DNA from 3 places in the Ancylobacter pratisalsi genome. Region 1 is predicted to be linked to each of the others. Evidence: predicted binding sites of a transcription regulator. Region 1 holds the regulator's gene; each other region holds the start of a gene.
The links. The regulator LexA, encoded in region 1, represses DNA repair genes until DNA is damaged. The targets are predictions, from matches to a motif close to TGTTCNNNNTGTGTTCNG.

Region 1 (9,818 bases):
GTGCCGGAGAGCATCGAGGAGAGCATGCGCATCTCCGGCCTGTCGCATGTGCTGTCGATCTCGGGGCTGCACATGGCGCTGGTGGCGATGACGGTGTTTTTCCTGGCCCGGGCGTTGCTGGCGCTCTCGCCCGCTCTCGCCTTGCGCTACCCGATCAAGAGCTGGGCGGCGCTGCCCGCGCTGCTTGCCGCGACCTATTATCTGCTGCTGTCCGGAGCCGAGGTGCCGACCCAGCGTTCCTATGTGATGACCCTGCTGGTGCTGCTCGGGGTTATCGTCGGCCGGCCCGCTCTTACCCTGCGCACCCTGGCGATCGCGGCTCTTTGTGTCATGGCGCTGATGCCATGGGCGATCCTCGATCCGGGCGCGCAGATGTCCTTCGCCGCCACGCTGGCCTTGGTGGCCGCCTATGAGCGGTTCGGGCATTTGCTGGTGCCGTCGTCCGGGGGGCCGCGCGCGCGGCGCTGGTCGCTCTGGCCGGCGCGTTACATAGCAGCGCTGGCGCTCACTTCACTGGTGGCCGGGCTGGCGACCGCGCCCTTCGCCGCCTTTCATTTCCAGCGCCTTGCGCCCCTGAGCCTCCTCGCCAATCTGGCCGCGATGCCGGTGGTCTCGACCATCGTGATGCCGGCGGGGCTGGCGGGGTCTCTTCTGATGCCGTTTGGCTGGGATGGCCCGGCCTGGCGGGTGATGGGCTGGGGCATCGATCGGATGATTGCCATTGCGGCCGCGGTGTCGGCTCTGCCGGGCGCGGATCGCGGCCTAGCAGCCATGCCGATCGCGAGCCTGGTGTTGATGAGCCTCGCCCTGGCGGCTCTTTGCCTGCTGCGCACGCGCCTCGCGCTCGTGGCGCCGCTGTTGGCGGGGTGCGCGGCGTGGATCACGCTCACCGCACCGCGCCCAGACCTCTACGTCGATTCGCGGGCCCGCACGGTGGCGGTTCGCGGACCCGACGGGAACCTTGCGCTGATGGGCACCCGCACGGCACGCCTTGCCGAACGGTTCGAGGTCGGCCAGTGGCTCAGTGCGGAAGGGGCGCGGGGCACGGAGGCATCGGAGCGGCTGACGGCCGTGGCGGCGTGCGATTCCCTCGGCTGCACGCTGCCCGGTCCGAACGCGGCGCGTGTGGCCTATTCGCGGGACCGGGCGTCCCTGTTCGAGGACTGTCGGCGGGCCGATCTGGTCGTGACGCCCTACGAGCCCCCGGAGGATTGCGCGGCGACGGTTCTTTATGTCGACGCGTACCGCCAGCACGGGGGGCTGGCGGCTCAGTATCTGGATACGAAAGAATGGGAATTGATAATGGCGCGACCGGCCGGGGCGCCACGGCCCTGGCAGCCACCTGCACCCGCCGCGGCCGATATCCTTCGCCGGTCCGCATCGGTTCCCGCGACCGATTCTACGATCAACCGTCCATCGATCCCAAGGGCACGGGGCGCGGCGGCGGTTCGGGAGGCGGATCCCGATAACGCTTCCACGCCCGATGTCGACCCTGGGGCCGACGGGCCAGACGATGCCGTGAACGCCTCGGAAAACTGAACCCTGAATACCCGCGTGAACCCAGGGAACCAAACAGACGCCCCGCCACCACTGAAATTACGCCGCGCCTTGCCGGATCACGCCGTCTCCCGTCGTCCCTCCACGGGATGCCGCGCCAGCCGGTCCCTCCAGCATTCGGCGCATCCGCGCGGCGTGGTCATGTCAGTAGCGCCGGAAAAGCCCGACAAGACGCCCCTGGATGCGGACCCGGTCGGGGCCGAAAATGCGTGTTTCATATGCGGGGTTCGCCGCTTCCAGCGCGACGGAGGCGCCCTTACGGCGCAGCCGCTTCAAGGTTGCTTCCTCGTCGTCGATCAGCGCCACGATAATGTCGCCGCTATTGGCGGTGTCGCTCTTGCGGATCAGGGCAAGATCACCGTCAAGAATCCCGGCCTCGATCATCGAATCGCCGCGCACTTCGAGCGCGAAATGCTCGCCACCGGCAATCATTTCCGGGGGCATGGAGATGGTTTGATCGCGGCTCTGGATCGCCGAAATGGGCGTTCCCGCCGCGATGCGGCCCATCACCGGGATCGACACCGAACGCGAGGCACTGTCGTCGACGGGCGCGCGCGACCGGCCGAGGCTGCCCTCAATGACATTTGGCGCGAAATTGCGCGAAGAGCGTGTGGGCTGGGAATCTTCCGGCAGCCGCAGGACCTCCAGCGCCCGCGCCCGGTTGGGCAGGCGGCGGATGAAGCCGCGTTCCTCGAGGGCCGTGATCAACCGGTGGATGCCGGACTTGGATTTGAGATCCAGGGCGTCCTTCATCTCCTCAAACGAGGGAGGCACCCCATCCTGTTTGAGGCGATCATTGATGAAGCGAAGCAGCTCATGCTGTTTGCGAGTGAGCATCGATCCTACTCCGTCCGTGCCGCGCAATGAAAACAAATCACGAACAAACACTATCCGTTCTTTTTGTGTTCCACAATCGGTAATTGGATCGCTAAGCGCCGGCAGTCGAGCCGCAATTCGTTGATCGTGTATGCAATGGCTTCCATTGTGCGCAAGTGTTGTGCATTATCGGGCGGAACAGGAAGGGTGACACATTGATCGGCACGATTTCGGACCTTCTCGCAGCGCATCGCTCGGGCGCTGCGCGTCCGGCGGACACTATTGCGCGCTGCGTCGAGCTCATCGAGCGACACGGTGATCCTGCCATTTTCACGTCGATCAGCCCGCCCAAGGCGATTGCGGCTGCGCTCAAGGCGCTGGAGGGCTTGGACCCGGCGACCCTGCCGCTCTATGGCATTCCCTTCGCCGTGAAGGACAATATCGACGTCGCCGGCCTGCCCACCACCTGCGCCTGCCCGGACTTTGCCTATGACGCGACGCGCGACGCGTCGGTCGTGGTTCGGTTGCGCCGGGCCGGTGCCATCGTCATCGGCAAGACCAATCTCGACCAGTTCGCCACGGGGCTGAACGGCACGCGCTCGCCCTATGGGACGCCGCGCAACGCGGTGCGGCCGGATCTGGTGCCCGGCGGTTCGAGCTCGGGCTCCGCTGTTTCGGTGGCGGCGGGGCTGGTGCCCTTCGCCCTCGGCACCGATACGGCGGGATCGGGCCGCGTGCCGGCTGGGCTGAACAACATTGTCGGGCTGAAGCCCAGTCTGGGGCTGATCTCGACCAATGGCGTCGTGCCGGCCTGCCGCACGCTCGACTGTGTCTCGGTGTTTGCCTTGTCCGTGGAAGATGCGTTTGCGGTGCTGCGCGTCGCCGCGGGTCCCGATGACGCCGATCCGTTCTCACGCCCGCTTCCCGTCGGCCAGCCTGGGGGCTTTCCTGCCAAGCCGCTTCTGGCGGTGCCGCGCCGCGAGGATCTGGTCAGCTTCGGTGATCGGCTGGCCGAGAAGGCCTTTGCCGCCGCCGTCGCCCGTTTCCAGGCTCTTGGCGCCCGGGTCGAGGAAATCGACATGACGTCGTTCTTCGAAACCGCGAAGCTGCTTTACGAGGGGCCGTGGGTCGCCGAGCGTCTGGCTGCGGTCGGCCCCTTCCTGGAATCGCGCCCGGCCTCCTTTCACCCGGTGGTGCGTTCCATCGTCGAGCAAGGGCGCGGCCTGAGCGCCGTCGACGCCTTCCGGGGACAGTACCGCCTGGCGGAGCTGAAGGTGGAAGCGCGGGCGATTCTCGGTCGCTTCGATGCGTTGACGGTGCCGACCATGCCCACCGTCTACACGGTCGAGGAGATGCTGGCGCAGCCGGTGCGCTGCAACAGCAACCTCGGCGTCTACACCAACTTCGTGAACCTGCTGGATATGTGCGGCCTTTCGGTGCCGGCCGAGATCCGGCCGGACGGCGCCCCGGCCGGCGTGACCCTGCTGGCGCCTGCGGGGCGGGACGCGCATCTGGCGGCGCTGGGCGCCCGCTTCCACGCCGATACCGGTCTCACCATGGGCGCGACGGGCGCGCCATTGGTCACCCGCCCGGCGGCGAGCGTGCGCGCGGCGCCGGGATATCTCGAACTCGCCCTGTTCGGCGCGCATCTGTCCGGCCTGCCGCTCAATGGTGATCTGCTTGCCGCGGGCGCCGTGTTCCTGCGCGCGGCGCGCACCAGCGCCGACTATCGGCTTCATCTGCTGCCGGAAGGGCGTGTGCGCCGGCCCGGCCTGCTGCGCGGGCGGCCGGGATCGGGCGCGGCGATCGACTGCGAAGTGTGGGCGCTCCCGGCGGATGCCTTTGGCCGTCTGGTCGCCGGAATTCCTGCCCCGCTCGGGGTGGGAACCGTGCAACTAGACGACGGCACCGAGGTGAAGGGCTTTCTGATGGAGGCGGCCGCCGCGGCAACCGCGCGCGACATCACCGCTTTCGGCGGCTGGCGCGCGTTCCTCGCGGATGAGGAGGCACGGCGCGCAGAAAGCCAGCCCGTCGGCGGCTGAGGTTCTGGAAGAGAGTCCGAAAATCTCGTTAAATTGCTGATATCACACGTTTTGTGCGTATTGCTCATACGCGTCGTGAACGATCGCGATATGGCTGCGCATCGCGGCGTTGGCGCTGTCGCGGTCGCCGCGCAGAATGGCCGTCACGACGCGGTCGTGCTCGGTGTGTGACAGCGCTAGGCGGCCCAGCGCCCGGAACTGCGCCCTGCGGAAGGGAGACAGGCGCCGCCGCGTTCCGAGCGTGATTTCAATCAGATAGCCGTTATGGCTGCCATCATAGATCGAGGTGTGAAACTGCTCGTTCGCCTCGCGATAGGCATTGAAGTCGCCCTGCCGCATCAACGCGCTCATCTCGGCATGCAGCTGCTCCAGCTGGCGCCGTTCGGGCGGCGTCATCTGCAGCGCGGACAACCCCGCGCACAGCCCTTCCAGCTCCGCCATCACATCGAACATGTTCTGCAGGCGCTCGACGCTTGGGCGGGCGACCACCGCGCCGCGATGGGGGCGCGCATCGATCAGGCCGGAGGCCGCCAGTTCGCGCAGGGCCTCGCGTACCGGCGTGCGTGACACACCAAAGCGGGTAGCGAGGGCGGTCTCGTCGAGCGTCGTTCCGGGAAGCAGCAGGCCGCGCGTGATCTCGTCGGCGAGCTGAATGCGCAGGCCCTCGGCGCGGGTTACGCGCGGCCTACCCGCCTGTGCGGCGGGTGTCGATTCGGCGGGAGGCGGGACGGAGACCACGGACATCGGCGATAATGTACCCCGCAACGCGGCGAGTCGCTGCCGAAAAAACACCGCAGCGCCCGATCTTTAGCATGAGAGGAGAACAAGATCCTTAAGCGGGGACCGGCTCGTTGATCACGCTGACATGGGCCGCCACCACCTTCCAGCCCTCGGGCGTGCGCATCCAGGTCTGCATCTGCCGCCCGACCTTTCCGACCATGCCCTCGCGCCGGAACAGCGTCGAGGCGACGCCGAAATCGCGGCCATAAGTGGTGATCTGCGTCCCTTCGAGCGAGCGGTCGAGCCCCACCGGCGAACGGGTGGCGCGAAAGGCGCGAATGGCCTCGATGCCGTAGAGATTTTCGCCCCCGCCATAGCGCGTCGTGGTGGGATGATCGAAGAACAGCGCGTCGAGCGCTTCCACGTCATTGGTCACGAGGGCGCGCTCGTAGCGGTCAAACGCGGCCTGCATCTCGGCGACGATCTCGGGCAGATTGATGTCCATCAGCAGTCTTTCCCGCCGGCCACGAGGCCGCTTGAACTGGTTGAAACACGGCCCAGCACACAGGCTGCGCCAGTCGCGGTCAATCCTCGAGGGCGAGAAACACGCAGGGCTCGCCTTCGGCCGCTGCCGGCGCATTCGGGTGGCGGACAAGCAGGACATCGGCGCGGGCCAGCACGCTCAGCATGGAGCTGTCCTGAACCGGAAGCGGGCGCACGATGGGCACGCCCTCATGGTCGCCGGCGAGGGTGGCGCGGATGAAGTCCATGCGGTGATCATTCGCCTTCACATCCGCGCCGAGCCGGGCAGGCTTCAGAACCGGCTGGGTCGGCACCGTCTCGCCTTGGAGCGCGCGCAGCAGGGGCACGAGGAACACCAGCGCGCACACATGGGCGGACACCGGGTTTCCCGGCAGCCCAAGCACATGGGCGCGCGTGTCATCGGCGCGCGTGTCGCCGCCGGCCGTGTCCCGCTTCGGGGCGAGGCCGAACATCAGCGGCTTGCCCGGCCGCAGCGCGATCTTGTGCACGGCGAGTTCCACGCCCTGCGAGGTGAGCGCCGGGGCCACCAGATCGTGGTCGCCGACCGAGGCACCGCCGGTGGTGACCAGCACGTCAAGACCTCCCGCAAGCGCGTCGTGCACGCCGCGCTGCGTCGCCTCCATGCTGTCGGGCAGCACGCCGAGATCCATCACCTCGGCGCCCGCGCGCCGGGCCAGTGCGCCGAGGGAGTAGATGTTGGACAGGATGACGTTGTGCGAACCCGCGCCGGTGCCGGGGCGCACTAATTCGTCGCCGGTGGAGAGCAGGCCGACGCGCGGGCGCCGGAAAACGGCAAGTTCGGCGATGTCGGCGGAGGCGGCCAGCGCCAGATCCCGCGCGCGCAGCCGATGGCCGGCGGCGATCAGCAGGTCACCCGTGGCGAAGTCGCCGCCGGCGCGGCGAATGTGCCGTCCCGGCGTTGCCGCCTGCGTAAGGGTAATCGTCTCGCCCTCTCGTTGGGTGTCTTCCTGGATCACCACGGCGTCGGCGCCCTCGGGCATCACCGCGCCGGTGAACACGCGCACCGTCGTGCCCGGCTCGACCCGCCCTATGAACGGGCGGCCGGCGGCGGATTCGCCGATCAGCTCAAGCGCCGCCATGGCGCTGGCGTCGCCGGCCCGTACGGCATAGCCGTCCATCGCCGAGACGTCGGCTCCCGGCGTGGTGCGCCGTGCCACGACCGGGGCGGCGAGCACGCGCCCGTCGGCCGCGTCGAGCGCGACATTCTCGATGCCAAGCGGCCGGGCGGCGGAAAGCAGGCGGCGCAGCGCCTCTTCTACGGGCATCAGTGCCTGCATGTTCCCGTCCTCAGCCGGCGCGCCAGTGACCGGAACGGCCGCCGGCTTTCTCGATCAGTTGGATCGCCTCGATGCGCATGCCGCGATCGACCGCCTTGGCCATGTCGTAGATGGTGAGGCAGGCGAGGGAGACGGCGGTCAGCGCTTCCATCTCGACGCCGGTCTGGCCGCTGGTGCGCACCGTGGCGCGGACCCTCAGGCCGGGCAGCGCGGCGTCCGGTTCGATTTCCACCGCGACCTTGGAAAGCAGCAGCGCGTGGCACAGCGGAATCAGCTCATGCGTGCGCTTGGCGGCCATGATGCCGGCGAGGCGGGCCGTGCCGATCACGTCGCCCTTCTTGGCGTTGCCGCTCTCGATCAGCGCCAGTGTGGATGGCTCCATCACCACGCGCCCCTCGGCGACGGCGATGCGGTCGGTGATCGCCTTGTCGGCGACGTCGACCATGTTCGCCGCGCCGCTGGCGTCGATGTGGGACAGTGTGGGCTCGTCGTCGGCGCCCATCGGTTCAGCCCGCCGCGCGCAGCGAGGGGGCGAGAAGGGCGGCGGTGGCGGCCGTCACGTCCTGCTGGCGCATCAGGCTTTCGCCAACGAGGACGGTGCGGATATCCACCTTCGCCAGCCGCGCCACGTCCTCGGGCGTGAAGATGCCGCTCTCGCCGACGATCACCCGGTCGGCCGGAATGCGCGGAGCGAGGTCCTCGGAGGTGTCCAGCGTGACTTCGAAGGTCCGCAGGTTGCGGTTGTTAATGCCGACCAGCCGCGCCGGCAGTGTCAGTGCGCGGTCCAGTTCGGCAGCGTCGTGCACTTCCACCAGCGCATCCATGCCAAGGCCGTGAGCGGTCTCGATCAGATCCCGCGCCAGCGCGTCGTCCACCGAGGCCATGATGACCAGAATGCAGTCCGCGCCCCAGGCCCTCGCTTCGAACACCTGATAGGTGTCGTGCATGAAGTCCTTGCGCAGCGCCGGCAGCGAGCAGGCGGCGCGGGCGGCGGTGAGGAATTCCGGCGCGCCCTGGAAGGACGGGCGATCGGTGAGAACGGAAAGGCAGGTCGCACCGCCCACCTCATAGGCGCGGGCGAGGGCGGGTGGATCGAAATCAGGGCGGATCAGCCCCTTGGAAGGGCTCGCCTTCTTGATTTCGGCGATTAGCGCGGTCCCGCGCGCGGCAATGTCCCGCTCAATGGACTTAAGGAAGCCGCGCGGCGCCTCCACCTGTTCGGCGCGCGCGCGCAGGTCGGCGAGCGGCACGGCCTTCTTGGCCTGCGCGATCTCCTCGCGCTTGTAGGCTTCGATCCGCTGGAGAATATCGCCCATTGCTGCCTCCCTCACACCATCGCGGAAACGGCGACGAGGCGATCCAGCGCCGCCTCGGCGTGGCCGCCGGTGAGGCTGGCGCGGGCGATCTCCAGACCGTCGCCCAGCGTGTCGGCCTTGCCGGCGACGATCAGCGCGGCGGCGGCGTTCATCAGCGACACATCCGCATAGGCGCTCGGCTGGCCGGCCAGCACGGCGCGCAGCGCGGCCGCATTCGCGGTGCCGTCGCCGCCCTTCAGGGAGTCGGGCGTCGCCCGGGCAATACCGAATTCTCCCGGCTCGATCTCGAAGCTGCGGATCTCGCCGTTGGAAAGTTCGGCCACATGGGTCGCCCCGGTGGTGGTGATCTCGTCCAGCCCGTCGGAGCCGTGCACGACCCAGGCGCGGGTCGAGCCGAGCGAGCGCAGCACCTCCGCGATGGGCTCCACCCAGTTGCGCGAGAACACGCCGACCATCTGGCGGGTCACGCCCGCCGGGTTGGACAGCGGGCCAATGAGGTTGAAGATCGTGCGCGTGCCCAGCTCCACGCGGGTGGGGCCGACATGCTTCATCGCCGGGTGGTGGGCCGGCGCGAACATGAAGCCGATGCCCGCCTCCTTGATGCAGCGCGAGATCTGCTCCGGCGTCAGGTCGATCTTGACCCCCAGTGCCATCAGCACGTCGGCGGCGCCGGACTTGGAGGAGAGCGCGCGGTTGCCGTGCTTGGCCACCGGCACGCCGGCACCGGCGACGATGAACGAGGCGCAGGTCGAGATGTTGTAGGAGCCGGAGGCGTCGCCCCCGGTGCCCACCACGTCCACGGAATCGGCGGGGGCCTCCACGCGCAGCATCTTGGCGCGCATGGTGGTGACCGCGCCGGCGATCTCCTCCACGTCCTCGCCACGCACGCGCAGGCCCATGAGGATGGCGCCGATCTGCGAGGGCGTGGCCTCGCCGGACATCATGATGTCGAAGGCGAACGCCGCCTCGGCGCGGGTCAGGGTGGTGCCGGTGGCGATCTTGCCGATGACGGCCTTCAGGTTTTCCATGCTCTCCCCGCGTTGCTTCAGGCGGCCCGCGAGCGGCGCGGACCGGAATTCCACGCCCGCGCCAGGTCGAGGAAGTTCTTCAGGATCGTGTGCCCGTGCTCCGAGGCGATGCTCTCGGGATGGAACTGGACGCCGTGCACCGGCAGTTCCTTGTGAGACAGCCCCATGACCAGCCCGTCATCGGTCTCGGCGGTGATGGCGAGCGCGGGCGGCAGGGTCTCGCGCCGCACGATGAGCGAATGGTAGCGCGTGGCCTTGAACGGCCCATTGATGCCGCGGAACACGCCTTCGCCGCGATGGCGGACGTCGGAAAGCTTGCCGTGCAGCGGCAGCGGCGCGCGGATCACCTCGCCGCCGAAGACCTGGCCGATGGCCTGATGGCCAAGGCACACGCCGAACACCGGCACGCCCTCATTGGCCGCTCGCCCGATCAGGTCCAGGCAGATGCCCGCCTCGTTCGGCGTTGCCGGGCCGGGAGAAATGACGATGGCTTCCGGC
Region 2 (9,818 bases), 610 kb from region 1:
GCACCCGGAAGCCCCGCGCGAAGCAATCGCGGCGTGAGCGCATCCCAGGACAAGACATCACCTAGCCGTTCAACGCGCCTGCTCGAACGTCCTGGGAGGGCCCTTGGCCAACGTCGCCTGCCCCCCATCCGCCTGCATGCAGATGGTGAATGGCAGCCAATGTCGAGCGTCTTGTTGAGGTGCCCTGAACTCGACCCGTCAGAGTTTTCCGTCTGGGCCTCGGCATCGGATGCGGGCGGCGCGCGCGGCGATCCATTCGCCATCTGCGCGCCCGCATCAAGGGTGGGACACAGGGCGCCTTGTGAGGCGCACGCTGTGAACTGGCGGGCTGGGTCAGCCCGCCGAAACTCCCGTCACCAGGTTCAGCCGGCCTTGATGCGCACCGGGCGCAGCAGGAAGGCCGGCAGATGCGAGGTATCCGCCGGCTCGTCGGCCGGGGAGGGGCGCTCGCTGCGCCGATGCGTCAGCGGAGTGACCGGCGCGCGGGCCGCGCTGGTTGGTGCCGCCTTCGCGGCGGCGGGCTTGGACACCACCGACACAGCCGAATCCGGCTTGGTTGCGGCGGCGACATCCTTGGTGCGGGTGGAACGACGGCGCGCCGGCTTGGCCGCCGGTGCGATTTCCGCGGCGACCTCTTCGACGGCTTCCTCGACCTTGGGAGCTGCCGGCCGTTCGGCGCTGTCGCGGCGTCGGGCAGGACGTGCCCCGCGACGCTCGCTTTCTCCGTCACGCTCGCGGCCACGGCTGCGCTCGCTGGGGCGCGGAGTGCGAGGCTCGGAGGGACGCAGCGCGTCCAGGCTCTCGCCTTCCTTCCAGTCGATCGCACGGCCGATCAGCTTCTCGATCGCCGCAAGCGACTTCACGTCGGACGCGGTGGCGATGGTGAAGGCGGCCCCCGCGCGGCCGGCACGACCGGTGCGGCCGATGCGGTGCACGTAGTCCTCGGCGTGGTGCGGGGTGTCGTAGTTGAACACGTGGCTGACCGCCGGAATGTCGAGGCCGCGCGCTGCGACGTCGGAGGCTACGAGCAGCGTGGCGTCACCATTGCGGAACTGGTCGAGCGCCTGCATACGCGAGCGCTGGTCCATGTCGCCGTGCAAGGCGACCGCCTTGAAGCCGTGGCGCTGAAGCGACTTGTGCACCACCGCGACATCACGCTTGCGATTGCAGAAGATGATGCCGTTCTGAAGGTTCTCGGCGCCCTGGATCAGTTCGCGCAGCTTCTCGCGCTTCTCGTAATCTTCCTTGCCCGAGGCGACCAGCAACTGGGTGATGGTCGAGGCGGTGGAAGACGGCCGCGAAGCCTCGATCTGCACCGGGTTGGACAGGAACTGCGCGACGAGACGCTGGATTTCCGGCGGCATGGTGGCCGAGAAGAACAGCGTCTGGCGGGTGAAGGGCACCAGCTTGGCGACCCGCTCAATATCCGGGATGAAGCCCATGTCGAGCATGCGGTCCGCTTCGTCGATGACGAGGATCTCGATGCCCGACAGCAGCAGCCGCCCACGCTCGACATGGTCGAGCAGGCGGCCGGGGGTCGCGATCAGCACGTCGACGCCGCGCAGCAGCTTGGCATCCTGATCGCCAAAGGAGACGCCGCCGATCAGCAGCGCGACGTTCAGCTTGTGGTTCTTGCCGTAGCGGGTGAAATTTTCCTCGACCTGCGCGGCAAGCTCGCGCGTCGGCTCAAGGATCAGCGTCCGCGGCATCCGCGCCCGGGCACGGCCCTGTTCAAGCAGGGTCAGCATGGGCAGCGTGAAGGCGGCTGTCTTTCCGGTGCCGGTCTGGGCGAGGCCCAGCACATCGCGGCGCGCCAGAATATGCGGTATCGCCTGCGCCTGGATCGGCGTGGGCTCGGTATAGCCGGTATCGGCAACGGCCGAGAGCACCTTGTCGCTCAGGCCCAGTTCGTTAAAAGGCATCTAGGATCAATTCTGCGGCAGCGCACCGCTCACCAGATCCCTCGAGCCGTAACCGGGGACGGGCTGCAACGTCGTCGCGCGGAACGCATCTGTCGGATAGGTTAGACGACGTGCGGGAACATAGGCGCAATGCTCGGAAAGTCAATGGAAATCGGTACTGTCAAGGGGTTTTCTGCCAGCCGGGCAAGCCGTTCGCCCGCAGGGTGCAGGCCGTGAGCCGCGCCTTCGTGAAGGAGGACGGCGGCGGCGAGGCGCTGCCCGAGCGTCCTGTCAGCACCGAGCGCAATCTCGTCACACGTCGCGGCCTGGCGCTCATCGAGCAGGAGGTGGCGCGCCAGCGGGAAGCTGTGGCGGCGGCTACGGCCCGCAGCGAGCGCGACGCGGTGGCAGCCGCTTCCCGCGAATTGCGTTACTGGAGCGCGCGACGCGCCAGCGCGGAGCCTGTCGACCCGCCGGGCGAGGGCGATGTCATCACGTTCGGAATGGCGGTGTTGCTGGAAGACGAGGGCGGTCGTGCGCGCCGCTTTCGCATCGTGGGGGAGGACGAGGCGGACCCCAAGCTCGGGCGTATTGCCTGGATCTCACCGGTCGCCCGCGCCCTGACGGGCAAGTGGATCGGCGACGAGATCTCTCTGCCGGTGGGGACGATGACGATCATCGACGTTGATCCGGCGCCCGAGCCGGTGCCCGATGACTAACGGTGAATGCCCGGCGGCATTGCTTCGGTCCCCTTCTGGGCCCTAGGGGGGCGGCTGATACTCAAGGTTCCGTGCCGGCTCGGTGGCGACTTGCCCTGTGCCATGCAGGGCCGGGGATGGCCGGTTGGCGGCGCGGCGGCCTAAAAAGGCGCTGCGGCCAATCGTTTTGATCTACCGCTCCGACCGGCTGCTGCGACAGGGCCAATCTCGCGCTTGCTGTCGCTGGCCGATGAGGGCAAGAGACGAAGGCAAGTCGCAGCCTCGCTTCGCCGGAACGCCGCCATGATCTCCGCTGAGACGCTTCTCATCTTCGCGCCCGCCGCGCTGGCTCTCAATCTCACGCCGGGTAACGATATGCTGTTCTGCCTCGGGCAAGGCATGAAGTCCGGACCGAGAGCGGGTATCGCGGCGAGCCTTGGCATTACCTGCGGCGGCATCATTCATACGCTCGCCGCGGCGCTGGGACTCGCAGCGTTGCTCGCCTCGCACCCAGGCGCCTTTGAGGTGATCCGCTGGGCGGGGGTGGCCTATCTGGTGTGGCTGGCGATCAAGGCGTTCACCTCGCCGGGCGTGGCGCTTGGCACCGAGGGAGCCCGGCGCGAAACGCCCGGCGCGGCCTTCCGGCAGGCGGTTGTGGTCAACCTCACCAATCCAAAGATCGTCGTCTTCGTGCTGGCGTTTCTGCCGCAATTCGTCGATCCCGCACGCGGCTCACCCTTCGTGCAGTTTCTGTTGCTCGGGGCCATCCTCAATGGTGGGGGGATGGTCATCAATGGGCTGGTTGGCGGATTCGCCGGTGCGTTGAGAAGCCGACTAACATCCCGCATCGATCTTGCCCGCTACGCGCAACGCGTTACTGGCCTTATCTTTCTCGGGCTCGCGGCACGCATTGCGTTTGAACGTCGCTGACCGATCGTTTCACCCGGTAAGCGACCTGCGCGCTGAGGCGCGGTGTTCCCCCGGCGTAAAATCAGATGTCCAGCAACTCGTCATTGGCAAAGGCGGCCCGTTCCGAGATGAAGGCAAAGCGGCTCTCGGGCTTGTTGCCCATCAGCCGTTCGACAATGTCCACGGTGGCCGCACGCTCGGCCTCCTCCACATTGACGCGAAGCAGCATGCGCGACTTCGGGCTCATCGTGGTTTCCTTGAGCTGAGCGGGCATCATTTCGCCAAGGCCCTTGAATCGCCCGATGTCGACCTTGCCGCGCCCGGCGAATTCCTTCGCCAGCAGCTGGTCGCGATGCGCCTCGTCTCGGGCGTAGAGCGTCTTCGCGCCCTGTGTGATGCGGTAGAGTGGCGGCACGGCGAGGAAGAGATGGCCGTTCTCGATCAGCCGCGGCATCTGCCGGAAGAAAAAAGTGACCAGAAGGGAAGCGATGTGGGCGCCGTCGACATCGGCGTCGGTCATGATGATCACGCGCTCGTAGCGCAGGTCTTCATCGCGATAATTCGCACCCGTGCCGCAGCCCAGAGCCTGGATAAGGTCCGAGAGCTGCTGGTTCTGGGCGAGTTTGTCGCGCCCGGCGCTGGCGACGTTCAGGATCTTGCCGCGCAGGGGAAGCACCGCCTGCGTTTGGCGCGAGCGCGCCTGCTTGGCCGAGCCGCCGGCGGAATCGCCCTCGACGATGAAGAGTTCGGAACCCGCCGCTGAATTGTTCGAGCAGTCGGCGAGCTTGCCGGGCAGGCGCAGCTTGCGCACGGCGGTCTTGCGGGAGACTTCCTTTTCCTGTCGGCGTCGCAGCCGTTCCTCGGCGCGCTCCACCACCCAGTCGAGCAGGCGGCTGGCCTGCATGGGGTTGCCAGCCAGCCAGTGATCATAGGCGTCGCGCATCGCGGTCTCGACGATGCGCGAGGCCTCTGCGGTCGCCAGTCTTTCCTTGGTTTGGCCCTGGAATTCGGGTTCGCGCACGAAGACGGAGAGCATGGCGGCGCACCCCGCCATGATGTCGTCGGAGGTGACGATAGAGGCGCGCTTGGCGTTGCCGGTTCGCTCGGCGTGGTCACGCAGACCCTTAAGCAGCACGGAGCGCAGCCCAGACTCGTGGGTGCCTCCTTCCGCCGTCGGAATGGTGTTGCAGTAGGAAGCGACGGAGCCGTCCGCGTCTCCCAGCCACGCCACGGCCCATTCCGCCGAGCCATGTCCGCCGGGGCGCGACGTCTTGCCGGCGAAAATATCGGGGTGCACCAGCGTATGGCCGGCTATATCGGCGGCGAGATAGTCCTTGAGGCCGCCCGGGAAGCGGAAGACCGCCTTCTCGGGGATCTCGGTGCCCGCCACCAGCGAGGCTTCGCAGTTCCAGCGAATCTCGACGCCGCCGAAGAGATAGGCCTTGGAACGCGCCATCTTGAACACGCGCGCCGGCTTGAAATGGGCGCCCTCGCCGAAGATCTGCGCGTCGGGATGGAAGCGGACCCGCGTCCCGCGCCGGTTCAGCACCCGGCCGACTTCCTGGATCGGTCCCTGAGGGAGCCCGCGCGAATAGATCTGGCGATAAAGCGTCTGCCCGCGGGCGACCTCGACCTCCAGCACGTCGGAGAGGGCGTTCACGACCGAGACACCGACGCCGTGGAGGCCGCCCGAGGTTTCATAAACCTTCGAATCGAACTTGCCGCCGGCGTGCAGCGTGGTGAGGATCACCTCCAGCGCCGATTTGCCGGGATATTTCGGGTGTTCCTCGATGGGGATACCGCGACCGTTGTCGGTCACGGTCAGGCAGCCGTCAGCGGTCAGCTCCACTTCGATGAAGCTGGCATGGCCGGCCACCGCCTCGTCCATGGAATTGTCGATCACCTCGGCGAAGAGGTGATGAAGCGCCTTCTCGTCGGTGCCGCCAATATACATGCCCGGCCTGCGCCGAACGGGCTCCAGTCCCTCCAGCACCTCGATATCAGCGGCGGTATAGCCGCTCTCGCCAGGCGTGCCTCCCGCTGACGTGCTGCGCGAGGTCGGCTTTGCGGCCGGGCGCGGCTGAGGAGGCGTAGAGGCAAACAGGTCGTCCGCGTTCGACATCGAGCGTTGGGGCTTTCAGCTGACAGTTGAGGTGCGATTCGATTAGAGCACAGTTTGATGCCGGTCAGCACTAGCAGGAACAGGGCGTGAACGCAGCCCCGCTCGTTGGTGATCTAGCGGGCCAGCCGCCGCCGATTGGCGCGGACCTTGCGGCCATAAAGCGCGACGATCTCCGGCCCGACTTTGTCCAGCCGGCCGTTCGTCGCTGCGGAAACAAGGCGAGCATTCACTTCGCCAAGGGTGATGGTCTTCTCGGTGACCATGCGCACGGCCTCGACGCCGGCGGCGAAATCGCCGCGTGCAAGACGACTCATCCGTTCGGCGATGACGACCTGCGAGTCGAGGCCGAGGCGGGCCATGCTCATGCTGAACGCGAAGAAGTCGAAGGGATCTGTCATGGGAGGTGGTTTCCGGTAAGGAGACGCCGAATGGCGATGAGCAAAGTGCCGGCGATGGCTTTCTGTTCCGTGCGTGTCTGACGCGGCCGCCATGCGCCGCGCGCGTGCGTCCTGTCTTTCGTCCGCCATCTATACGGTGTAATGGCCCGGTTTCACTAACGCGGCGCTTTGCAGAGCGCGTGCGGCCAGCGACGGGGATCGCGACGATGACGGAAGGCAGGGCACGGATCGCCATATTGGGCGCCTCGGGATACACCGGCGCGGAGCTGGTGCGTCTGCTGGCGCGCCATCCGCGCGTCGAGATCGTGGCGCTCACGGCGGACCGCAAGGCCGGCCAGTCGATGGCCGATGTGTTCCCCCAGTTCGCCCCGCTCACCCTGCCCAAGCTGATAACCATCGACGAGGTGGACTGGACCGGGGTCGATCTGGCGTTCTGCGCCCTGCCTCATGGCACGACGCAGCAGGTGATCAAGCGCGTGTTCGAAAGCGCGCCGCACATCAAGATGGTGGACTTGTCCGCTGATTTCCGGCTGCGCGACCCGGGCGTCTATGAGCAATGGTACGGCCACCCGCACCAGGCGCTGGAGCTGCAGCAGGAGGCGGTCTACGGCGTCGTCGAGCTTTATCGCTCGGATATCCGGAAGGCACGGCTTGTGGCCAATCCGGGTTGCTACACCACGACCGCGATCCTGCCTGTCGTGCCGCTCATCGAAGCTGGCGCGATTGAGCCGGATCACATCGTCATCGATGCCAAGAGCGGCGTTACCGGGGCGGGCCGCTCCGCCAAGGAATCGCTGCTCTATGCCGAGGTGACGGATGGCATGCACGCCTATGGCGTGGGCAGCCACCGCCACATGGCCGAGCTCGACCAGGAATATTCCAAGGCGGCAGGGCGCACGGTGGTGCCCAGTTTCACGCCCCATCTCATTCCGATGACTCGTGGCATCTACGCGACCATCTATGTGAAGACGGGCGCGGGCGTTGGCGCCGAGGGCGTGCACCGGGTGCTGGCGGATTTCTACAAGGGCGAGCCCTTCGTTCATGTGCTCCCGCTTGGCCAGGTGCCGCAGACGCGTTTTGTGAAGGGCTCCAATATGGCCTTCATCGGCGTGATCAAGGACCGCGCGCCCGACCGCGTCATCGTCATTTCCACCACCGACAACCTGGTCAAGGGCGCCTCCGGCCAGGCGGTGCAGAACATGAACCTCGTGCTCGGTTTCCCTGAGACCACGGGTCTGGAGCAGATCGCGCTGTTTCCGTGAGCGGGCCGTCCACGCCGCTGCAAGAGGCTCGGAACTGACCGATTGAGCGCCGATCCCGGCGCGCCACGGCGCGTCGGGAAGGCCTGAGGCCGGGTCAGTCGCCGCGGGCGGAATAGCGCGCGGTGAGTGACGAGCCGTTCCATTCCCAAGTGCCCCAGCAGGCCGCTGCCGGAGGCAAAGAGCTGCACCGGCTCTTGTCGACCCAGATATCGAGCTTCGTCGACTTGGTCCCCTGCACCAGAGTGGGGCGGCTGCCGCGCAGCTTCATCGGAGCATAGTCCGCGCTCGACAGGTCTACCCAGATGTCGCAGCCATCATTGGCGCAGTAGGCCGTTGCAGCGCCATCGCAGAGCAGGTTCTGCGCGTTGAGCAGATAGTCCGGCTTGCCGTCCTGGTCGAGGTCGGCGCTCATCATCTGTGGCGATGCATCGCCCTCGATCACTCCGCCCAGCTCCCGGCATTGCCCTGCAAGCGCGCTGATCTGCACCATCACCGGTTGCGGTGCGGGCAAGGGTGAGGGATCGGCGTTGGCCTCTGCCGTGAGGGTCTGGATCGCTCCGCCAAGCAGTCGTTTCAGCGTCGCGTTCCGCGCGATGTAGAGCGCGGACAGGCAGGCAGCGTCGCGCCCGCATTTCGCTCGTGCGTCGAGAAAGGCGCGGGCATCGTCGCGCCGCGCGCCGCTCGCGCCCATGAGGAGCGGCATGCGGCTATAGGCGAACCACAACGCACCCATTTCGCTGTCCAGCGCCGAAAGCGCCGGGTCGGCGCAGACGGCGCGCTCATCCGGCGTGCGGGCTTTCCCGCAATCAAAACTCGCCGCGAGGGTGGCGCCCGGGCGTCCACTGACGAATGCCGCGATAAGGATCGCGGCCAGGAGAACTGCGGCTGGCCGGCCGCTCTTCACGACGTGACCTTCACGTAGCTGCCAGGCGCGTCCTCGATCGCCGGATAGGGGCCCTTGCCGGGGATGCGGGCGGCGACGCGACGGGTCTCCTGAGCCGCGATCCATGCGAACCAGTCCGGCCACCACGAACCGGGATGCATCTCGGCCTTCTCCAGCCAGCTCTCGAGATCGCCCTCGGGGGATGGGCCGGTCCAGTACTGATACTTGCCGCGCGAGGGCGGGTTTATCACTCCGGCGATATGGCCCGAGCCCGCCAACACGAAGCGGCCGCGCCGTCCATAGCACTGCAGGCCAAGAAATACCGACGCCGCAGGGGCGATGTGATCCTCGCGCGTGGCCATGTTGTAGATGGGAAGGTCGACCTTTTTCAGATCGATCTTCGCGCCGGCCAGCATCAGCTTTCCCTCGGCCAGCTTGTTGTCGAGGTAGCAGTTGCGCAGATAGAAGGAATGGTTCGCCGCCGGCAGCCGCGTGGAATCCGCGTTCCAGTACAAAATGTCGAACGGGAACGGCGCCTGGCCCTTGAGGTAGTTGTTGACGACATAGGGCCAGATCAGGTCGTTCGCCCGCAGCATGTTGAAGGCGTTGGCCATGGTCCGGCCTTCCAGCACGCCCGTTTCCAGCATCTTGCGCTCAAGATGGGCAACCTGCTCCTCGTCGATGAACACCCTGAGATCGCCTGCATGGGTGAAGTCGACCTGCGTGGTGAGGAAGCTGGCGGACTTGACGCCGACATCCCGTTTCTGCACCCCCAGCCAGCCAAGCGTGATCGCCAGCATGGTGCCGCCCACGCAATAGCCGACCGCGTGGATCTGCTTGGTGCCGCAGGCTTTCTTCGCCACTTCGAATGCCGTCAGCACGCCTTCGCGCATGTAGTCCTCGAAGCCGCGGCTGGCGAGTTCCGGTCCCGGATTGACCCAGGACACCACGAACACGGTCAGTCCCTGTTCGACCGCCCAGCGCACGTAGGATTTCTCCGGGCTGAGATCCAGCACGTAGAACTTGTTGATCCATGGCGGGATGATGACCAGGGGCGTCGCCAGCACTTTTTCGGTCTGTGGCGCATACTGGATCAGCTGCATCAGCTCATTCTGGAAGATGACCTTGCCTGGCGTGCCGGCGAGGTTTTCGCCCACCTTGAACTTGCTGCCGTCCGTCTGGCGAATCTTCAGGTCGCCGCCGCCTGCCTCGATGTCCTCGGCCAGCATTTTCATGCCACGCACGAGGTTTTCGCCATTGGAGGCGAGGGTGGTGCGCAGCAGCTCGGGATTGGTGAGCACGAAGTTGGAGGGCGAGATCGCCCCCGCGATCTGGCGGACGTAGAACTCCGCCTTGTGCTTCGTATGGTCGTCAATCTCGGCCTTATCGACCATGTCCTCGGCCCAGTTGGTCGTGAGCAGATAGGTCTGCTTCAGGGCGTCGAAGAACGGATTGCTGCTCCATTCAGGATCGGTGAAGCGCGTGTCGCGGGCCGGGGGTGCTGCGACCGGCTTGGTTTCTTCGCCGCCGAGGCGCTTGAGGGTGGAGGACCACAGCGACAGATACCCGCCGATGAGCTGCGATTGAGCTTCGAGCGTGCGCTGGGGGTCGGCCAGCCAGTATTCGGCGACGTTGCCGATCGTCT
Region 3 (9,818 bases), 1.7 Mb from region 1:
CGGCGGTTTCGGTATCACCGAGGCGATTTACGACGAGTTCCTCGAGGCGGGCGCGGATGTCGTCACGCTCGGCAATCATTCCTTTGACCAGCGCGAGGCTCTTGTCTTCATCGAGCGCGCCCCGCGCCTCATTCGCCCCGCCAATTATCCGCCCGGCACCCCCGGGCGCGGCGCCGCACTCGTCGAGGCGCGCGGCGGCGAGCGGGTGCTGGTGGTCAACATGATGGGGCGTGCCTTCATGGACCCGATGGACGATCCCTTCGCCGCCATCGACCGCGAGCTGGAAGCCGGCCCGCTGGGCCTCGTCTCGGATGCGGTGATCGTTGATTTCCACGCCGAGACCACCAGCGAGAAGCAGGCCTTCGGTCACTGGTGCGACGGGCGTGCCAGCCTTGTCATCGGCACTCATACCCATGTGCCGACCGCCGATCATCGGATCCTGGCAGGCGGCACCGCGTTCATGACCGATGTCGGCATGTGCGGTTGCTATGACGGCGTGATCGGCATGGACAAGGAAGAGCCGCTGCGGCGCTTCACCCGCAAGATCGGATCGTCGCGCTTCGAGCCGGCGATGGGCGAGGGGACCCTGTCGGGGTTGGCCGTCGAGACCGACAGTGCGGGGCATGCGGTGAAGGTGGGCCCCGTCCGCATTGGCGGCGCGCTCGAACCGGTGTTGCCGACCTTCTGGTAGCGAAGACGCATCAATAGGGCGCGCCTTTTCGGGCCAGGGGTTCTCAGGTCCGGTGACGGTGTCGCTCACCTCCGGCTTTACGCGGATATGTGCTCTCGCCTATAAGCCGCGCACCGATTTCTTCAGAATTCAGATGCGGCAGGCGAATGGCCCGGCCGTGTGACGTGGAGGCGGCGATGGCCGGGCATTCGCAGTTCAAGAACATCATGCACCGCAAGGGCAAGCAGGACGCGGTGCGCTCCAAGCTGTTTTCCAAGCTGGCGCGCGAAATTACCGTCGCCGCGAAGCTCGGCATGCCGGACCCGGCGATGAATCCGCGCCTGCGCGCCGCCGTTCTGGCCGCCCGCGCCGAGAACATGCCCAAAGACAATATCGACCGCGCCATCAAGAAGGCGGCGGGTGGCGATGCGGAGACCTATGACGAGATTCGTTACGAGGGCTATGGCCCCGGAGGGGTCGCGGTCATCGTCGAGGCGCTCACCGACAATCGCAATCGTACCGCCTCGGAAGTGCGTTCCTATTTCACCAAGTCGGGCGGCGCGTTGGCTGAGACCGGCGCGGTCGCCTTCATGTTCGACCGTGTCGGCGTGGTGGAATTCGATGCCGACAAGGCCTCGGCCGATGGCATGCTCGAAGCCGCCATCGAGGCCGGCGCCGACGATGTGTCCTCAAGCGAGGACGGCCACGAAGTGGTGTGCTCGGTCGAGAGCCTGCATGAGGTTGCGCGTGCGCTGGAAGCCAAGTTCGGCGATCCGCGCAAATCGGGCCTGGTCTGGCGACCGCAGAACACCGTGGCCGTGGATGACGAAGTGGCCGAGAAGCTCATCCGCCTCGTCGATAACCTCAACGACAATGACGATGTGCAGAACGTCTACGCCAATTTCGAAATCTCGGACGAGATGATGGACAAGATGAGCGCGTAAGCGCGCGTCTTCAGCATTGTCTTGCCAGCGGCAGGGCTTCTGCCATCGGCGGCGCTTGCAGCCCTCACCGCCCGAATAGGGGGTCGAGAACCGGCAGGCTGAGCACGACCGCGACGACGATGATCCAATACGCGGCGAGCCGGAAATGGCTGTCCGTGGCGCCGCGGAAGGCCCGTCCGCCCAGGAACAGGCCGGCTGCGTAGGCCGGGCCCAGGAGGAGAGCCAGCCGGCCGACGTCCAGGGTGAGCATTCCGCCCGCCGCGTAGGCGACGCCACTGGCGATCGTCGCCAGGGCAAAGAATGCGAAGAGGTTCGCCCGAACCAACGCCGAGGGCTGCCCTCCGCCCAGCCAGTAGGCGATGACCGGCGGACCCGACATCTGCGCTGCGCCGCCCAGAACGCCGGCAAAGGTGCCGATCGCCAGCTTCGATGGCAGCCGGTGCTGCCCTTTGTGGCGCCAGCCCAGGATCAACGGCGCGAGCATGGAGAGGCTGAGCCCAGCCAGCGCCCAGCGCAGCACGAGCGGGTCGGTGTGTTTCAGAATGAAAACGCCCGCCGGCACGCCCGCGAATGCGCCGATGGCAATTGGCGCGACCTGCTTCCACACGCAGGCGCGAAACGCCTGAACCACGAAAGGCAGCGTCAGTGCGGTGTCGATCACCAGCAGCGTCGGTGCCGAGATCTTTGGTCCATAGGCGGCGCTGACCAGAGGCACGAAGATCAGCGCGCCACCAAAGCCCGAAAAGCCCCGTGTCGCTCCGGCGACCAAAGCAGTGACGATGGCCCCGACGAGGACCGGATCAAGATTCATGGATGAGCCGAACCGAGGGGACGCCAGCATGGCGGGGAGCCAAAGGTCCTAGTCCGGCCCCGCATCGGCGTCAACGCAGGCATCCATCAGGTTTCGTGAGCGTGCTCATTGGCAAAACTCGTTTGCATGCAAAGGTCGTGGACGCCACATTCAGCGCAACTCAGCCGCTGCTGCGGCATCATTCCTTTACATGAGCCGTTTTGTCGGCTGGATCTCGATCATGCATAAATCTGTTGGCTCCGCTGCGGACAGCGCGGCGAACCCGTCGCCATTGAGCGACCGTCTTGTCGGCTATGGATGCGCCCTCCTTGCCGTCTGTATCTGGGGTGGGTGGATTGTATCGACCCGACACGCGGTGCATGGGCACCTGCCCCCCGCCACGGTGGGGTGGCTGCGCTTCATCGTGCCAGCAACCGTTCTCGCGCCAGCCTGGATCAAGGTCGGCCTGTGGCCGCGGCGCGGTCTCATACCCTTCGTGATTTGCTTCCTCGGCGCGGGAGGACTCTTTTTCCTGTTGGTCGCCAATGCGATGCGCTTTGTCCCGGCAGCGGATGTCGGCCCGCTTCTGCCGGGCACCATGCCGCTCATCGTGGCGCTGGTGTCTGTGCTGGTGTTCCGCGAATGGCTCGGCACGGCGCGCGCGATCGGGTTCATCTTCATCGCGCTGGGCGTGGTCGCGCTGAATGGGCGCAGCCTGCTCTATCCGGAAGATGGCGCCTGGGTCGGGCATCTGCTGCTGCTTTGCGGGGCGGCGATGTGGGCGGGCTATACGCTGGCCTTCCGCCGGACCGGGATGAAGACGGTGGAGATCGTTGGCCTGGTCGGCCTGTGGTCTACGGTCATTCTGACACCCGCCGGTCTACCGGGCGTGGTGTCCGCCATACAGGAGGGCTATGGCGAGGAGGTGCTGTTTCAGCTGGTGATGCAAGGTGTGCTGTCGGGTGTGGTGGCGCTGGTCGCCTTTGGCGTCGCCATTGAGCGGCTCGGCTCCTCGCGTGCGGCCGCTTTCACCGGGCTGGTGCCGGCGCTTGCCGCGCTCATTGCGGTGCCCGCTCTCGGCGAGCACCCCGACACCGCCGCGATACTCGGCGTTGTCGGAACGGGCATCGGCGTGGTGCTCGCAAGTGGGGCGTTCGGCCAGGGGCGCCGCACGGGCTAGGTGCGCGTTGCGGCCTCCTGACCTTGACGAAACATTTACCACGTCGATCAGCAAGCGGGGCGGCGACGTCAGCGGCCTTTCCGTTCGTCCTTTGTTCGGCTACGCCGTTGGGATGGCTTCGCCTCCGATTCGCATTCTCGGCCTCGATCCCGGCCTTCGCCGTACCGGCTGGGGGGTGATCGAGGCTGTTGGTACAAGGCTCACCTTTGTTGCCTGCGGCACCGTGCTGCCGCCGGAGGAGGGAGGCCTTGCCGAACGTCTCGCCTACCTCCACACCGAACTGACCCGGGTCCTCGTCGCTTTTGAGCCGGACGAAGCGGCGGTGGAGGAGACATTCGTCAACGTCAATCCCGCCTCGACGCTGAAGCTGGGGCAGGCCCGCGGCGTGGTCATGGTTACTCCTGCGCTCGCCGGCGTGCCGGTGTCCGAATATGCGGCGCTGTTGGTCAAGAAGACGGTGGTGGGTGCCGGGCGTGCCGACAAGGCGCAGATCCGCATGATGATGAAGGTCCTGCTACCGCAGGCCGATTTCAAAACCGATGACGCGGCTGACGCACTTGCCGTCGCCGTCACCCACGCCCAGCATAGGGGCATGGCCCAGATGAAAGCCCGGATGGCAGCGCTATGATCGGCAAGCTGAAGGGGGTGGTGGACAGTTATGGTGACGATCACGTCATCCTCGACGTTCACGGCGTGGGCTATCTCGTGCATTGCTCGGGTCGCACCCTTCAGGCCCTTCCTTCGCCCGGCGAAGCCGCCACGCTGTTCATCGAGACCTTCGTTCGCGAGGATATGATCCGCCTTTACGGCTTCATCTCCATGGCGGAGAAGGCCTGGTTCATACTGCTGCAGAACGTGCAGGGAGTGGGCTCGAAGGTGGCGCTCAACGTGCTCTCGACGCTGGCGCCGACCGAACTCGCCAATGCTGTCGCGCTGGGTGACCGGGCAATGGTGTCGCGGGCCAACGGCGTCGGCCCGAAGGTCGCCGCTCGTATTGTGGCCGAGCTGAAGGACAAGGCGCCCGGTTTCGCCGATATCGACCCGTCTGTCGCGCAGCTTGCCGGGCAGGTTATGGAACGCAGCGCCCCGGCGCCGGTGTCCGATGCGGTCTCCGCGCTGGTCAATCTAGGCTATGCGCAGGTGCAGGCCAGCGCGGCCGTGGCTGCCGCCCTGCGTGAAGCCGGCGAGGGCGCGGACGCCGCCAAGCTGATCCGGCTTGGGCTCAAGGAGCTGGCGCGATGAACACCAAGCGCCTGATCACACCCGACAAGCGCGAGGAGGATCTCGCCGAGGCGACGCTCCGCCCACAGACATTGACCGACTTTGTTGGGCAGGAGCAGGCGAGGGCGAACCTCGATATCTTCATCCGGGCGGCGAAGACGCGTGGCGAGGCGCTGGACCATGTGCTCTTCGTCGGCCCTCCGGGGCTGGGCAAGACAACCCTCGCGCAGATCGTCGCGCGCGAACTCGGCGTGGGCTTCCGCGCCACCTCGGGTCCCGTCATCGCCAAGGCCGGTGACCTCGCCGCACTGCTGACCAACCTCGAAGAACGCGACGTGCTGTTTATCGACGAGATCCATCGCCTGAATCCGGCGGTGGAGGAAATCCTCTATCCGGCGATGGAGGACTATGAGCTCGACCTCATCATCGGTGAGGGGCCGGCGGCACGCTCGGTGAAGATCTCGCTCTCGAAATTCACCCTCGTCGGCGCGACCACCCGCTCGGGCCTGCTGACTACGCCGCTGCGCGACCGGTTTGGCATCCCGATCCGGCTGAACTTCTACACAGTGGACGAGCTTGAGCTTGTGGTCTCGCGCGGGGCGCGGGTGTTCGGCATCCCGATTTCGACCGATGGCGCGCGCGAGATCGCCCGCCGCGCGCGCGGCACGCCGCGTATCGCCGGTCGCCTGCTGCGCCGGGTCCGCGACTTCGCCCTCGTGGCCGGCAAGGAGGTGATCGACCGCGCCGCCGCCGACCATGCCCTGAGCCACCTGGAGGTCGATGCGTCGGGTCTCGATCAGATGGACCGGCGTTATCTCACCGTCGTTGCGTTGAACTATGGCGGCGGTCCCGTGGGTGTGGAGACCATCGCGGCCGCGCTCTCCGAGCCGCGTGACGCGATCGAGGAGATCATCGAACCTTATCTGGTGCAGCAGGGCTTCATCCAGCGAACCCCGCGCGGGCGTATGCTGACCGTTCATGCCTTCAAGCATCTGGGCCTTGCCGCGCCAACCCGTGCCAATCCGATGCCATTGTTCGATGAAGGCGATGACTGACATCCGCTGCACGTCGGGCAATCGAGCAATCGACGCGGCCGCTCGCGTGATGTAAGCCCCATTCACATGAGCTGGACGAAGAACGGGGAATCCCGCGGCTATCATCATGGGAACCTTCGGGAAGCCCTGATGAAGGCTGCGCTTGAGCTGATAGCGGAGAAGGGCACGGCCGGTGCCACCTTCGCCGAGGCCGCGCGCCGCGCCGGTGTGAGCCCCGCTGCGCCCTACCGGCATTTTCGCGACCGCGACGAGTTGCTGGCCGCGGTGGCGACGGAGGGGTTCGAGCGCTTCGCCAAGGCGCTGCAGGCGGCCTGGGATGAAGGTCGCCCCACCCCTGCGAAGGCCTACGAGCATCTGGGGCGGGCCTATCTCGAATTCGCCCGAACGCATCCCGCCGACTATGTGGCCATGTTCGAATCCGGGCTGCCGGCCGAGGCGCATCCTGCGCTCTCGCAGGCGGGGCAGGATGCCTTTGCCGTGTTGCGGGCAGCCGCAGACGTGCTGGTGGCCTCGATGCCGGCACCGGGGCGCCCACCGGCGCTCATGGTGGCGCTCCACACCTGGGCACTTGCCCATGGAGTCGCGTCGCTGTTCGGCCGTGCCGATGGTGCGCGGCGCAAGCTCCCCATGCCGCCAGAAGATCTGCTTGAAGCCGCATTTCTGGTCTATCTCAAGGGCCTCGGCGCCCCCACGAACTGAGGCGTTTCAAATTCACGGCGACCGATCCTTGACAACAAACCGCGCGTCTTCTACCTATGTAAATGTGATTAACATTAACCCAGGAACGGATGCCATGGAGCTCGCTCAAAAGCTCGACTACTACGGCAAGCCCGCCTGGATCGCGCTCACGGTCCTCGGCTTTATGGCTTGGTGGCCCCTGGGTCTGGCGATCCTGGCTTTCACCATAGGGAGTGGACGGATGTTTTTTGGCGGCAAGCGCGGCTTCGGCCGCTGGCAGGAAGAGGGCGCAGAGGCTATGCGCCATGCGTTCGGAGGCCGTTGCGGCCGGCGGAGCGGCTTTTCCCCGAGCGGCAATCGTGCCTTCGATGAGTACCGGGAGGACACGCTGCGTCGTCTCGAGGACGAGCAGAAGGACTTCAAGGACTTCCTCGAACGTCTGCGGCAGGCCAAGGACAAGGCCGAGTTCGACCAGTTCATGGCCGATCGGCGCAATCGTCCCGACACACCGCCCCCCTCCGATGCCTCTTCGGGTTCATCGTGGAACCAGCCCCAGGGCTGATCCGCACCCCACCCGTTCACTTTCGTCACAGCCCGGCCACGTGCCGGGCTGTTGCGTTTGGCCGAAGGGTGCGCCGCTTTATTCACCACGCGGCTTTATTCACAAGGTGCGCGCCCTCGTTTATGAGGGCGTGCATGAACGAACGCCATGATCCCCTCTCGCCGGACGTCCTGAAGGCCGATCCCTTTCTGCATCTCGCCGGCCGGCTGGTGCCGGGCGGTCATGTGCTGCCGGTACGGGTCTACTACGAGGACACGGATTTCTCCGGCATCGTCTATCATGCCAATTATCTGAAATTCATGGAGCGCTCGCGCTCCGACCATCTACGCCTGGTCGGTGTGGTGCAGGGCGAACTGTTCGGCGAGGCACTGGCCGAGGCCCCTGGCTTCGCATTCGTGGTGCGCTCGATGGAGCTGCAGTTCCTGCGCCCCGCGCGTATCGACGACGTGCTGGAGATCCATACCTCGCCGATCGAGGTCGCCGGGGCATCCATTACCCTGTTGCAGAAGGTGATGCGCGGCGCTGAACTGCTGGTCGAGGGCAAGGTGAAGGTTGCCTTCGTGGCCCAGGGCAGGGCGCGCCGGATCCCTGATGCTCTTCGCCTGGCAATGAAGGCGGCGTTGGAGGAAGCCGGCGAGGTTTGATGGCCCGGTCGGTATCGTCTCGACTGTCGCCCATATGACGCAGTGCTGTTGCGATGCGGCAACGCTAACCGGTCATTAACCTTAATAGGGTGATGTATCCTTCGGCTGCGCCTGCCTCGGATGATGGTCGCCCAAGTTTCGACAGACTCGATCGTTTGATGGCGGACGGGTTTTCCCGGCAGCCATGCTCCTTGCACGCCGCTGTCCGGCAGCCGGTGTGAAACGGTATTCCGACCCCTTGTGATCTGGCAGGATAGGCTTGATGACGCTGAAGAAGATTTTGTTCGCGGTGGCGCTTTTCTTGGCGGCATCGGCGTCGTTCGCTTATGCCCAGTCGACCACGCCCCCGGTCGATGCCGCGCCGACGGCGCAGGTGCAGGTGCAGGGGCAGGCTGTCGCGGCCCCGCCCGGCGCCGCGGCGGCGTCCAGTGGCGTAGGTATGCAGAGTGCGGACCTCTCCCTCATCGGGCTGTTCCTCCAGGCGCACATTCTCGTGAAGTTCGTGATGGCGGGGCTCATCCTGGCTTCGGTGTGGGTGTGGGCCATCATCATTGACAAGACGATTCTGTATGGCCGCATGAAGCGGCAGATGGACAGGTTCGAATCCACGTTCTGGTCCGGCCAGAGCCTTGAGGAACTCTATCGCTCGCTGTCATCCCGGCCGAACCATGCCATGGCCGCGATCTTCGTCGCGGCGATGCGCGAATGGAAGCGCTCCTATGAAGGGGGCGCGCGCTCGTTTGCCGGGCTGACGCAGCGTCTCGACAAGGTGATGGACGTGACCATCGCCCGCGAGGTCGAGCGTCTGGAAAACCGTCTTCTCGTTCTGGCGACGGTTGGTTCGGCAGGCCCCTTCATCGGCCTTTTCGGAACGGTGTGGGGCATCATGACCAGCTTCCAGTCGATCGCCGCATCCAAGAACACCAGCCTTGCGGTTGTGGCGCCGGGTATTGCCGAAGCCCTGTTTGCGACCGCTATCGGCCTTATCGCCGCCATTCCAGCGACCATTTTCTATAACAAGTTCATTTCCCAGGTGAATCGACAGGCGCTTCGGCTGGAGGGCTTCGCGGACGAATTTTCGGCCATCCTGTCGCGGCAGATCGACGAACGGGGCTGACGAATGGGTATGTCCGCAAGCGGCGGAGGTGGCTGGAAGTCGCGGCGTTCGCGCCGGCGACGCGGCGGCGCCGTCATGTCCGAGATCAACGTCACGCCGATGGTCGACGTGATGCTGGTGCTGCTGATCATCTTCATGGTGGCGGCGCCGATGCTGACCGTAGGCGTGCCGCTCGACCTGCCGCAGACGCAGGCGCAGGCCGTTCCTCAGGACAGCGAACCCCTGGTGGTCAACATCACCAAGGAAGGCAAGGTCTTCCTGCAGGACACGGAGATCCCGATCGACGAACTCGTCCCCAAGCTTCAAGCCATCGGCAAGGCGGGCTATGAGGAGCGCATCTTCGTGCGCGCCGACAAGAGCCTCGACTACGGCACCGTCATGCGCGTGATGGGCCGGTTGTCCGGTGCGGGCTTCAAGCGCGTCGCGCTGGTTTCTGAAGTCGAGCAGGGCAACTGATCCATGCGCGCGGGCTTCATCTCATCGGCGGTTCTTCACGCGGGCATCATCGGCTTCATGGCGGTGTCGTTCTCTTCGGCCAATCCGTTCGAGGTACCGCCGGTCGAGTCGATGCCGATCGACATCATTTCCGACGCCGAGATGTCGCAGATGATGGCGGGCAAGAAGGATGCGCCGAAGGCCGAGGCGCCCAAGCCGGTGGTCGAGAAGGTCGAGGACAAGCCCAAGCCTGCCGAGAATCTTGAAGCCAAGGTCGAGGACAAGCCGGAAATCAAGGCTGCCAAGGAAGCCGCCGCGCCGCCGCCCCCGCCGCCCGAGGAAGCCAAACCGGCTGAGCCGAAGCCGCCTGCCGCACAGGCCGAGGCCAAGCCCGAGCCGGCGCCGCCCAAGGATGCCGAGGCGCTTGCGGCCAAGCCGCCGGAGCCCAAGAAAGACGATCAGCCCAAGCCCGAGGAGACCGCGCAGGCCAAGCCCGCGCCCGCGCCTCCGAGAAAGCCCAAG

Region 2: the regulator LexA is predicted to act here: its motif matches at 5,706-5,723, upstream of parE (DNA topoisomerase IV subunit B).
Region 3: the regulator LexA is predicted to act here: its motif matches at 3,666-3,683, upstream of ruvC (crossover junction endodeoxyribonuclease RuvC).

The regions. Positions count from the first base shown of each region.
Region 1 is NZ_CP048630.1:4,231,983-4,241,800, forward strand. It holds gene G3A50_RS19720 (ComEC/Rec2 family competence protein) at 1-1,539, shown strand, start outside; gene lexA (transcriptional repressor LexA) at 1,702-2,394, opposite strand; gene atzF (allophanate hydrolase) at 2,589-4,415, shown strand; gene G3A50_RS19735 (GntR family transcriptional regulator) at 4,458-5,159, opposite strand; gene hpxZ (oxalurate catabolism protein HpxZ) at 5,248-5,640, opposite strand; gene G3A50_RS19745 (molybdopterin molybdotransferase MoeA) at 5,720-6,976, opposite strand; gene moaC (cyclic pyranopterin monophosphate synthase MoaC) at 6,987-7,478, opposite strand; gene trpC (indole-3-glycerol phosphate synthase TrpC) at 7,483-8,292, opposite strand; gene trpD (anthranilate phosphoribosyltransferase) at 8,304-9,320, opposite strand; gene G3A50_RS19765 (anthranilate synthase component II) at 9,338-9,818, opposite strand, start outside.
Region 2 is NZ_CP048630.1:220,997-230,814, reverse strand. It holds gene G3A50_RS01165 (TfoX/Sxy family protein) at 1-65, shown strand, start outside; gene G3A50_RS01160 (DEAD/DEAH box helicase) at 363-1,922, opposite strand; gene G3A50_RS01155 (GreA/GreB family elongation factor) at 2,135-2,620, shown strand; gene G3A50_RS01150 (LysE family translocator) at 2,903-3,529, shown strand; gene parE (DNA topoisomerase IV subunit B) at 3,591-5,630, opposite strand; gene G3A50_RS01140 (hypothetical protein) at 5,744-6,028, opposite strand; gene argC (N-acetyl-gamma-glutamyl-phosphate reductase) at 6,235-7,290, shown strand; gene G3A50_RS22440 (lysozyme inhibitor LprI family protein) at 7,385-8,194, opposite strand; gene phaC (class I poly(R)-hydroxyalkanoic acid synthase) at 8,191-9,818, opposite strand, start outside.
Region 3 is NZ_CP048630.1:1,312,134-1,321,951, reverse strand. It holds gene G3A50_RS06400 (TIGR00282 family metallophosphoesterase) at 1-691, shown strand, start outside; gene G3A50_RS06395 (YebC/PmpR family DNA-binding transcriptional regulator) at 868-1,614, shown strand; gene G3A50_RS06390 (sulfite exporter TauE/SafE family protein) at 1,679-2,425, opposite strand; gene G3A50_RS06385 (DMT family transporter) at 2,646-3,584, shown strand; gene ruvC (crossover junction endodeoxyribonuclease RuvC) at 3,697-4,212, shown strand; gene ruvA (Holliday junction branch migration protein RuvA) at 4,209-4,826, shown strand; gene ruvB (Holliday junction branch migration DNA helicase RuvB) at 4,823-5,860, shown strand; gene G3A50_RS06365 (TetR/AcrR family transcriptional regulator) at 5,927-6,559, shown strand; gene G3A50_RS06360 (DUF2852 domain-containing protein) at 6,654-7,100, shown strand; gene ybgC (tol-pal system-associated acyl-CoA thioesterase) at 7,235-7,744, shown strand; gene tolQ (protein TolQ) at 8,184-8,861, shown strand; gene tolR (protein TolR) at 8,865-9,317, shown strand; gene G3A50_RS06340 (cell envelope biogenesis protein TolA) at 9,321-9,818, shown strand, end outside.